3 regions of the Kitasatospora sp. NPDC004272 genome follow, and region 1 is predicted to be linked to each of the others. Evidence: riboswitches for the same ligand, from Rfam matches in the RefSeq annotation. Region 1 holds a riboswitch; each other region holds the start of a gene.
The links. A riboswitch is a leader RNA that binds a small molecule or an ion and turns the genes downstream of it on or off. The one in region 1 is predicted to bind cyclic di-AMP.
Positions count from the first base shown of each region.

Region 2: linked by a shared signal. The riboswitch ahead of ACWEO5_RS29475 (transglycosylase family protein) and the one ahead of ACWEO5_RS06970 (M23 family metallopeptidase) in region 1 are both predicted to bind cyclic di-AMP.
Region 3: linked by a shared signal. The riboswitch ahead of ACWEO5_RS31635 (transglycosylase family protein) and the one ahead of ACWEO5_RS06970 (M23 family metallopeptidase) in region 1 are both predicted to bind cyclic di-AMP.

Region 1 is NZ_JBSGET010000014.1:22,261-25,525, forward strand. It holds gene ACWEO5_RS06965 (SDR family oxidoreductase) at 1-444, shown strand, start outside; gene ACWEO5_RS06970 (M23 family metallopeptidase) at 520-1,323, opposite strand; cyclic di-AMP (ydaO/yuaA leader) riboswitch at 1,334-1,496, opposite strand; gene ACWEO5_RS06975 (YiaA/YiaB family inner membrane protein) at 1,723-2,013, shown strand; gene ACWEO5_RS06980 (alpha/beta fold hydrolase) at 2,175-3,038, shown strand; gene ACWEO5_RS06985 (TetR/AcrR family transcriptional regulator) at 3,038-3,265, shown strand, end outside.
Region 2 is NZ_JBSGET010000122.1:10,663-13,927, reverse strand. It holds gene ACWEO5_RS29480 (cytochrome P450 family protein) at 1-722, shown strand, start outside; cyclic di-AMP (ydaO/yuaA leader) riboswitch at 975-1,153, shown strand; gene ACWEO5_RS29475 (transglycosylase family protein) at 1,157-1,873, shown strand; gene eno (phosphopyruvate hydratase) at 2,176-3,265, shown strand, end outside.
Region 3 is NZ_JBSGET010000142.1:11,640-14,904, reverse strand. It holds gene ACWEO5_RS31640 (MFS transporter) at 1-732, opposite strand, end outside; cyclic di-AMP (ydaO/yuaA leader) riboswitch at 1,238-1,401, shown strand; gene ACWEO5_RS31635 (transglycosylase family protein) at 1,405-2,634, shown strand; gene ACWEO5_RS31630 (CapA family protein) at 2,656-3,265, opposite strand, start outside.

The sequences.
Region 1 (3,265 bases):
CAGTGGCAGCGCCAGATCGACCTGAACGTGTCCGGCCTGATGAACGTCATCGGCGCGTTCACCCCGCAGCTGGTCGCGGCCGCGGCCGAGCGCGGGGTGGCCGACCTGGTCAACACCTCGTCGATCGCGGCGCGGAACCTCTTCCCGACCTTCGCCGTCTACTCCGCGACCAAGGCGTACGTCACCCACCTCTCGCTCCACCTGCGGGCCGAGCTGGGCGCCAAGCGGGTCCGGGTCTCGGCGATCGAGCCCGGCATCGTCGACACCGAGCTCCAGTCGCACGTCACCGACCGGGGCGCGCTCGCCTGGCTGGACGGTTCCAAGGAGGCGATGGAGTGGCTCACCCCCGGCGACATCGCCAGGACGGTCGGCTTCCTGGCCGCCCTGCCGCCGCGCGTCAACCTCCAGCAGGTCACCGTGATGCCGACCGGCCAGGCGAGCTGAGGGCGCGGCGGTCGCGCCGCGACCAGCCGGGGCCGCGGCCCCGGGGTCAGCGGCCCCGGCGGTCGCGGCCGCCGGTCACGGCTGGAGGCCGAGGTGGCGGAGCCAGGGCAGCGGGTCGACCGGGGAGCCGTCGGCGAGGCGGACCTCCAGGTGGAGGTGCGGGGTGGTGGCGCTGCCGGTGGAGCCGACGGTGCCGAGGAGGGTGCCGGGCGCGGCCTGGCCGGGGGCGGCGGTGATCCGGGCGAGGTGGCAGTACCAGAGCTCGGTGCCGTCGGGGAGGGTCTGGACGACGCGGTAGCCGTAGGTGCCGGACCAGCCCGCGGCGGTGACGGCGCCGGCGGTGACGGCGGTGACGGGGGTGCCGGTGCGGGCGGCGAAGTCCAGCCCGTTGTGCAGGTGCGCCCAGTGCAGGCCGGCCTGCGAGAACCCGTCGCCCAGCCGGTAGCCGGTGAGCGGGAGGGCGGGCGCGGAGCGGTCGGTGCCGGGTGCGGCGGCCGTCGTGGTCGTCCCGGCCCGCCGGTCGGCGCGCTTGGCCTCGGCGTCCTGCGCGGCGGCCAGCCGGGCGGACTCCTCGGCGTCGGTGCGCTGTCCGTCGGCCTGCTGCAGGATGCGGGCGGCGAGGGCGAGTCCGGGGTCGGCGGCGAGCAGGTCGTCGGAGACCTCGTCGGCGGCGGTGACGGGGGCCGGGGCGGGCGCGGGGGCGGCCTGGGCGGGAGCGGCGGCGAGACCGGTGGCGCCGAGCGCGGCGGTCATCGCGGTGACGCCCAGCAGGGGCGCGCCGGTGCGGGCCTGGCGGGGGAGCCGGTGCCGGACGGGCTCGGCCTCGACCGGGTGGTCGAGCAGCTGGGTGCCGGTGCTCTCGGTGTAGGTCGACGCCACTGGGGCGCGCTCCTTCCTTCCCTGCCGCCGACCGGGTTAGCTGACGGGTTCGGAGGTGGAAGGTCTCCTACGGTCGGGCCCAGGGCCGTCCCGATTCACCCCGGTGGAACGTGGTTCCCCGGCTCCTGGACCTGCCGCGGGGCAGGACCGGATGGATTAGGCGTGGCGCACGGTGCCGCATGGTTACGGCGTTGCCGACCGCGCTGCGTTATCAAACGTTAATCCTATGGACCCCATGATTCCAAGCGCCCTCCTGGGTGCAGTGAAAGTTTCCTGACGCCCTATGGGCGATTTGTGACGGTTCGTCGATGTACCCGGATCCGGCCATGACGGACCGTGACGGAGCAGTTGAGTATCCGTACTCACGACCTGCCCGCGCCCCGGCGGGACCCTGGCCCCATGACCGCTCCCGTACCCCGCCGCACCACGTCCGCCTACTACCTGCAGGCCGTCGCGTCCTTCGCGTTCGCGACCGCCGCCCTGGCCCTGGGGGTCGCCTACCTCCCGGTCAGCGCGTGGATGCGCGCCTTCCTCGCCGTCGGCCTGCTCTACCAGGTCACCTCCGCGTTCACACTGGCCAAGGTGGTCCGGGACCGCCAGGAGGAGGGCGCGATCACCAGCCGGGTCGACCAGGCCCGGCTGGAGAAACTGCTCTCCGAGCACGACCCGTTCCGGGCCGACGGGATCTGAGCCGGACGGGGTCCGGGACGGACGGGGTCCGGAGCGCGCCCGTCGGCGGGCGCACCCGCCGGGCTTGACGGCTAAGGCTATTAGCCTTAGCTTTATGGCTATTGGCAGGAGCCGGGCGCGGAGCCCGGAGCGCCGGACGACGCCCGCCCAGGAGGCCCGCGATGAACAGCACCCTCGGCACCACCACCCGGTACCTCGACGTCCCCGGCGGCCGGATCGCCTTCGACGACGCCACCGGCCCCGGCACCCCGGTCGTCCTGCTGCCCGGCATGCTCGACCGGCGGACCGTCTACCGCTTCCTCGCCCCGCTGCTGGGGGCCGCCGGGCACCGGGTGGTCACCATGGACCTGCGCGGCATGGGCGAGTCCTCCACCGGTTTCACCGACCACACCCCGGCGGCGATCGCGGACGACCTGGTGGCCCTGCTGGAGCACCTGGACCTGCGCGGCGCCGTCCTGGTGGGCAGCTCGTACACCGGCGCCACCGTGGTGCGGGCCGCGGCGCTCGCCCCCGAGCGGACCGGCGGGGTGGTGCTGGTCGACGCCTTCATCGAGAACCTGCCGCTGAACGCCTTCCAGAAGGCGCTGTTCGGCCTGGCCGCCCCGCTGGTCAGCGCCTTCCCGGGCCTGTGGGGCTCGATGCAGAAGTTCTACTACCCGGCCGCCGCCCGGCCCGCCGACTTCGAGGACTACCGGGCCGGCCTGGCCGCGATGCTCCGCGAGCCGGCCCGCAAGACGGCGCTGCGCGGCTACCTGAAGGGCGACTCGGCGCCGGTCGGCTGGTGCGCGGCGGTCGACGTACCCGCGCTGGTGCTGATGGGCGAGCGGGATCCCGACTTCCCGGACCCGGAGCTGGTCGCCGACCGGCAGGCCGCCGCGCTGCGCGGCCGCAAGGTGATGATCGCCGGCGCCGGCCACTACCCGATGGCCGGCCGCCCGCAGGCCGTCGCCGACGCCCTGCTGCCCTTCCTCGCCGAGCTCGACGGCCCGGCCGGACCGACCGACGAGAACGGGACCGCCCGCTGATGCCCCGCGCCGGACTCTCCACCGCCGCCGTGGTGGACCACGCCCTGGAACTGATCGACGAGCGCGGCGCCGAGGCGCTGACCCTGGCCGCGGTCGCCGCCAGGGCCGGGGTGGCCACCCCGTCGCTGTACAAGCACGTGGCCGGCGGCCTGCCCGAACTGCGCCGCCTGGTCGCCGTCCGCACCACCGGGGAGCTGGCCGACCACCTGGCCGCCGCCGTCCTCGGG
Region 2 (3,265 bases), on a different contig from region 1:
CCGGGATGATGATCCGTCACACGGGCGGTAAGAGGGGAGGGGTGGGCCGGGCCGTCAAGCAGATCCGCGGCTACCTGGCCGACCTGATCCACCGCAAGCGCGCCGACCTGGGCGACGACCTGATCTCCGGCCTGATCCGGGCCGGTGACCACGGCGAGCACCTCACCGAGAACGAGGCCGCGGCGATGGCCTTCATCTTGCTCTTCGCCGGGTTCGAGACCACCATCAACCTCATCGGCAATGGCATGTACGCGCTGCTGCGCAACCCGGACCAGCGCACCCTGCTCCAGGAGTCGCTGGGGCGCGGCGAGTCCGGCTTGCTGGAGACCGGCGTCGAGGAACTGCTGCGCTACGACGGCCCGGTGGAGCTGGCCACCTGGCGGTTCGCCACCGCACCGCTGACCATCGGCGGGGTGGACGTCCCGGTCGGCGACCCGGTGCTGGTGGTGCTGGCCGCGGCGGACCGCGACCCGGCCCGGTTCTCCGCCGAGAACACCCTCGACCTGGCCCGCTCGGACAACCCGCACCTGGGTTTCGGTCACGGCATCCACTACTGCATCGGCGCCCCGCTGGCCCGGCTTGAGGGACAGCGCGCGATCGGCAGCCTACTGACCAGGCTTCCGGACGTTCGGTTGGCGGCCGATCCGGCCGAGCTGCGCTGGCGGGGCGGGCTGATCATGCGCGGTCTGCGCGACCTCCCGGTCTCCTTCACACCCCGCTGACGCCGTTTCAGCACCCGCGACACGCCGCCGCGCAGGGCCGACGACACGCCGGGGCGGGGGCGCGCGTCGCACGCCTGCTCGGAATCAATCCGGACATACCGGGATCGTTCGTGTACGTGGAACGAAGATCCGTGATTTCGGCGTGATCATGGTGATATGAGCTTGTGATTGCTCGTCAGCTTTGCCTACTCTCCGACATGCCCGCAGCTGCGGGCCCCGATCGCGGCACGCCGAGTCCTGTCCGCCGCGTCCTCGGGCCACCTACCAGGTACCGGACAGGAGCGGGGGAACCAGTGTGAACGCCGTAGTCCCAACGGCTTGGGGTGAAGCCGCCGAGCAGCGGGCGCAACCGCGTCCGGAGCGTCCGGCGGCCGGGCCAGCCTCCCGGTCCGAACCCGACAGCTCACCTCGCAGGCGTGCGGAGAGGAAGTCCCGTGCTGTTCTCCAACGCTGCTCGTCACCGCCGTAGTACCAAGGCCGAGAAGGTCATCGCCGCCGCCGGCGTGGCCTCGGTCGGCCTGGCCCTGCCACTGCTCGCCGCCACCGGAGCGGCAGCCGCCCCCGTCGACACCTGGGACCGCGTGGCCCAGTGCGAGAGCGGCGGCGACTGGAACATCAACACCGGCAACGGTTTCTACGGCGGCCTGCAGTTCACCTCCTCCACCTGGCGCGCCTTCGGCGGCGGCCAGTACGCGGCCCGCGCCGACCAGGCCAGCCGCGCCCAGCAGATCGCGGTGGCCGAGCGGGTGCTCGCCGCCCAGGGCCCCGGCGCCTGGCCGGTCTGCTCCAAGCGGGCCGGCCTCGCCAAGGGCGGCGCGCCCGCCGACACCTCCGCGGACACCGCCTCGCGCTCCCAGGAGCGCCCGACCGCGCCCCAGCAGCCGAAGAGCTCGCCGTCGAAGAAGCCCGCGAAGCCCGCTGCCCCCGCCGAGCCCGCCGCCCCCGCCGAGCCGCCGGCGGCCCCGCAGAACGGCGCCGCCCCGCAGGACGCGCCCGCCGGCGGTTACACCGTCCAGGGCGGCGACACGCTCTCCGGCATCGCCGCCGCGCAGCACGTGTCCGGCGGCTGGGAGCGGATCTACCAGGCCAACCACGAGCTGATCGGTGCCGACCCCGACCTGATCCTGCCCGGTCAGGTGCTCTCCCTCTGACCCCGGTCCGGTTCCGGTCCGACCCCGGTCCCGGCATGTGGGACGCGCCGGTCCGGCGGCCTGACGAGGCCCCGCCGCCGCCCTGACGAGGGCCGCGTCCCCTGGCCGCCCGTCCGCTCCCGGCGCGCGCCGAGCAGTTCGCGCCGCCGGGGGCGGCGGAGCGGCCGTCAAACAGGTGAACTACCGGTGAGTAGCCGGGCCACACCGTGAGACGGGGCCCGGCCGGGCGTGGCCGCACGGCGCTGTGCGGCTAGGCTCTGGTCGTAACGACCACACATCCGCTTCCGCTAGGAGATGCACTCGTGCCGTCCATTGATGTCGTCGTAGCCCGTGAGATCCTCGACTCCCGCGGCAACCCCACGGTCGAGGTCGAGGTCGGTCTCGACGACGGCAGCACCGGTCGCGCGGCCGTCCCGTCGGGTGCCTCCACCGGTGCCTTCGAGGCCCTGGAGCTCCGTGACGGCGACAAGAGCCGCTACTTCGGCAAGGGCGTCGAGAAGGCCGTCCTCGCCGTGATCGAGCAGATCGGCCCCGAGCTGGTCGGCTACGACGCCACCGAGCAGCGCCTCATCGACCAGGCCATGCTCGACCTGGACGCCACCCCGGACAAGTCCTCGCTCGGCGCCAACGCCATCCTGGGCGTCTCCCTCGCCGTGGCGCACGCCGCCTCCGAGGCCAGCGACCTGCCGCTGTTCCGCTACCTGGGCGGCCCGAACGCCCACGTGCTGCCCGTCCCGATGATGAACATCCTCAACGGCGGCTCGCACGCGGACTCCAACGTCGACATCCAGGAGTTCATGATCGCCCCGATCGGCGCGGAGTCCTTCTCCGAGGCCGTCCGCTGGGGCGTCGAGGTCTACCACACCCTCAAGGGCGTGCTGAAGGAGCGCGGGCTCTCCACCGGCCTGGGCGACGAGGGCGGCTTCGCCCCGAACCTGGACTCCAACCGCGAGGCCCTCGACCTCATCACCGAGGCGATCAAGAAGGCCGGCTACACCCCGGGCAAGGACGTCGCGCTCGCCCTGGACGTCGCCGCCTCCGAGTTCTTCAAGGACGGCGCCTACCAGTTCGAGGGCAAGGCGCTCTCCTCCGCCGACCTGATCGCGTACTACGCCGAGCTGGTCGCCGACTACCCGCTGGTCTCCATCGAGGACCCGCTGGACGAGTCGGACTGGGACGGCTGGAAGGCCATCACCGACGCGATCGGCGACAAGGTCCAGCTGGTCGGCGACGACCTGTTCGTCACCAACCCGGAGCGCCTGCGCAAGGGCATCGAGACCGGCACCGCCAACGCCCTGCTGGTCAAGGTCAACCAGATCGGCTCGCTCACCGAGACCCTGGACGCCGTCGAGCTGGCCCAGCGCAACGGCTACCGCTGCATGATGTCGCACC
Region 3 (3,265 bases), on a different contig from region 1:
CAGCATCCCCGACCACACCCACGTCCGGCTGCGCACCTGCTGCCAGCCGACCCGCAGTTCGGCCAGGAAACCGGGCCGCTCGGCCCGCTCGGCCCGCTCCGGGTCGGCGGCACCCGCCCCGTCCGCCTCGTCGGGTGCCGCCCCGCCGGCCGGCCCCAGCCGGGCCAGCACGGCGGCGCTGGCGGCGAAACTCGCGGCGTCCACCGCCAGCGCACCGCCGGGCCCGACCGCCGCGATCAGCACCCCGGCCAGCGCGGGTCCGACCACCAGCGACGTCGATTGCACGAACCCGCGCAGCGCGTTCGCCTCGCGCAGCCGGTCGGCGGGGACGAGCAGGGGCAGCAGCCCGGTGGAGGCCGGGAGGAAGAAGGCGTCCGCGACGCCGAACAGCGCCATCAGCAGCGCCAGCGTCCCGACCCGGGCGGTGCCGGTGAGCAGCAGCACGGCGGCGGCCGCCTGGACGGCGCAGCGCACCAGGTCGGAGGCCAGCATGATGCGCTGCCGCGGTATCCGGTCCGCCCAGACGCCCCCGGCCAGTGTGAACACCAGCAGCGGGAGCAGCCCGGCAGCCGTGACCAGGCCGACGTCCGCGGCCGAGCCGCCGATCGCCAGCACCGCGAAGGGCAGCGCCACGAACGAGACCCGGTCCCCCAGGACCGACAGCGACTGCCCGACGAACAGCCGGGCGAACTGGCGCTCGGTGCGGAGCACTTCGGGGATCGGAACGCGCACGGGACCTCCTCGACGAATCCGGCGCTCCCGGCCCACCCGACGGACCCGACGAGCCCGACGGACCGGAGCAGCGCACCCGCCGCACGGGACGGCGAGCAGGGCGATCGTAGGAAGCCCGCGCACCCCCTGTCGCGTGATTTATCCGCAACACGGACAATGCCCCGATTTCACCGAACTTCCTTACCCTGCAAGCGACTTGTCACCAATTGCCTGCCTCTGTCACCCAACCGGTGCGTCGGCCTTCCCCGTTCGCCTTCCCCCCAATCCCAGCGATCGGCCACACTTCTCCAGCCGGTCCGTCGACCTCCCGCCCCCGGCCGACTCCGCCTCCGGCCCGAGACATCGTCAACAGGTCGTCCACTCACCACGCGGGAACCGGCGTGACGAAGGCGTGATCCGGGCGCGACGCGCTTGTGATTGCCGCGTTCGAGTGAATAGGCTCCTCCCAGCCCGCACCACCGGGCCCCGCGCGCGAGAACGCCGAGCCCTGTCCGCCGCGCCGTCGGGTCGACCACCACCACCCTTGGACAGGGGCGGGGGAACCACGATTGTTGCCGTCCCCCACGGCTAGGGGTGAAGCCGTCCGCACCGGGTGACCGGACGCGGCGGCCGGGCCTCCCTCCCGGTCCGAACCCGACAGCTCACCTCGCAGGCGTGCGGAGAGGATCTCGCATGCTCTTCACGGGTTCGGGACGTCACCGTCGGCAGGGTCCGGCGGAGAAGGCAGCCGAGCGCGCGATCGCGGTGGCCGGCGTGGCCGGCGTCGGCATCGCCCTGCCGCTGCTCGCCGTGACCGGCGCGCACGCCGCCCCCAGCGCGGTCTGGGACCGGGTCGCCGAGTGCGAAAGCGGAGGGAACTGGGGCTCCGACGCGGGCAACGGCCTCTACGGCGGCCTGCAGATCAACGCCCAGCGCTGGACGGACTACGGCGGCACCCAGTTCGCCCCGCTGCCGAACGGGGCCACCCGCAGCCAGCAGATCGCCGTCGCCGAACGCATCCTGGCCACCGAGGGCCCCTCGCCCTGGTCCTCGTGCGTGGACGAGGCGGGCCTGAGCACCGCCACCGCGCCGGGCGTCGTCGACGACAACGACTCGGCCGACGAGACGGGTTCGCTGCGCGGCGCCCGCGGCATCGCGGCGGTCAACGCCGCCCCGGACGGCAGCACCGTCCCGAGCGGGAACACCGCGCCGGTGTTCTCCGGCCTGCCCGGCTACGACCCGGTCTCGCACGTGTACTGGTACGAGAAGAACGGCGCCTGGTTCTGGACCAGCCACCAGAGCCTGTACGAGCGTTACCTGCAGCTGACGCACCCCCAGCCGCAGCCGAGCGCCCCCGCCCCGACCGGCCCCGCCCCGGACGCCCCGGCCACGGACGCCCCGACCGCGCCGGGCACCCCGTCGGCCGCCCCCGGCACCCCGCTGCCGCCCACCGACCCGACCGCCACGCCCGGCCCGGGCACGCCCACCGACGGCAGCAACGGGAACGGGAACGGCGGCAACGGGACCGGCCTGGTCCCCACCCTCCCGGTCACCCCGTCGCCCAGCCCGTCCGGCAGCGCCGACTCCTCCGGCACCACCGGCACCACCCCCGCCCCCTCGCCCACCGGCAGCACGGCGGCCCCGGACGCGTCCGCCGCGTCGGCAACCCCGGCTCCGGACCCGGCCGCACCGACGGCTCCGGACCCGGCCGCGTCGACCGCCCCGGATCCGGCCGCACCGGCGGCCCCGGCGGCGGCCGCGTCCGCGCAGCCGTACACCGTCACCACCGGCGACACCCTGGCCGCCATCGCCCGCGAGCACGCGCTGGGCGGTGGCTGGTCCGAGCTCTACAGGTCCAACCAGCAGGTGGTCGGCGAGAACCCGGACCTGATCCGTCCGGGCCAGGTGCTCGACCTGGGCTGACCGACTCCGGGCCGGCCGCCGTCACTTCGGGACGGCGGCCAGCCCGGTGCAGCCGCGCAGGCCGTCGCGGCGCTGCTGGGCGGCCTTCGCGGCGTTCCCGCTCTGCGGGACGGGCACGCCCCGGCCGTCGATGTGGGCGGGGGTGAAGGTCTCGCCGGTGACGCGGCCGTCGGCGGTGACGGTGAGCGTGGTGACGCCGGTCTCGTCGGAGGCGGTGTAGTTCGAGGTGCCGTACCAGAGGAAGTTGCCGAAGCCGTACGCCACGTAGGTCTTGCCGAGCATGCCCGCGCCGAGCATGGTGTGGGCGTGGGTGCCGACCACGGCGGTCGCCCCGGCGTCGGCGAGCTTCTTGGCGAGGGCGCTCTGCGCGCGGGTCGGGCAGGCCACGCCCTCGTCGCCCCAGTGCAGGTAGACCAGGACCACCGGTGCCTGCGCCTTCGCCGCGGTGACGGCGCGCAGCAGCGCGGTCTCGTCGAGGGCGGAGGCGATGCCCGGCTTGTGGGCGCCGGCCCGCCACTTCTGGTTGGTGATCTCGTTGACCTGGCTGGCCCCCAGCACGGCGACCTTCACGCCGCGCACGGTGGCGACGTACGGGGCGTACGCCTCCTCGGCGTCCTTGCCGATGCCGACC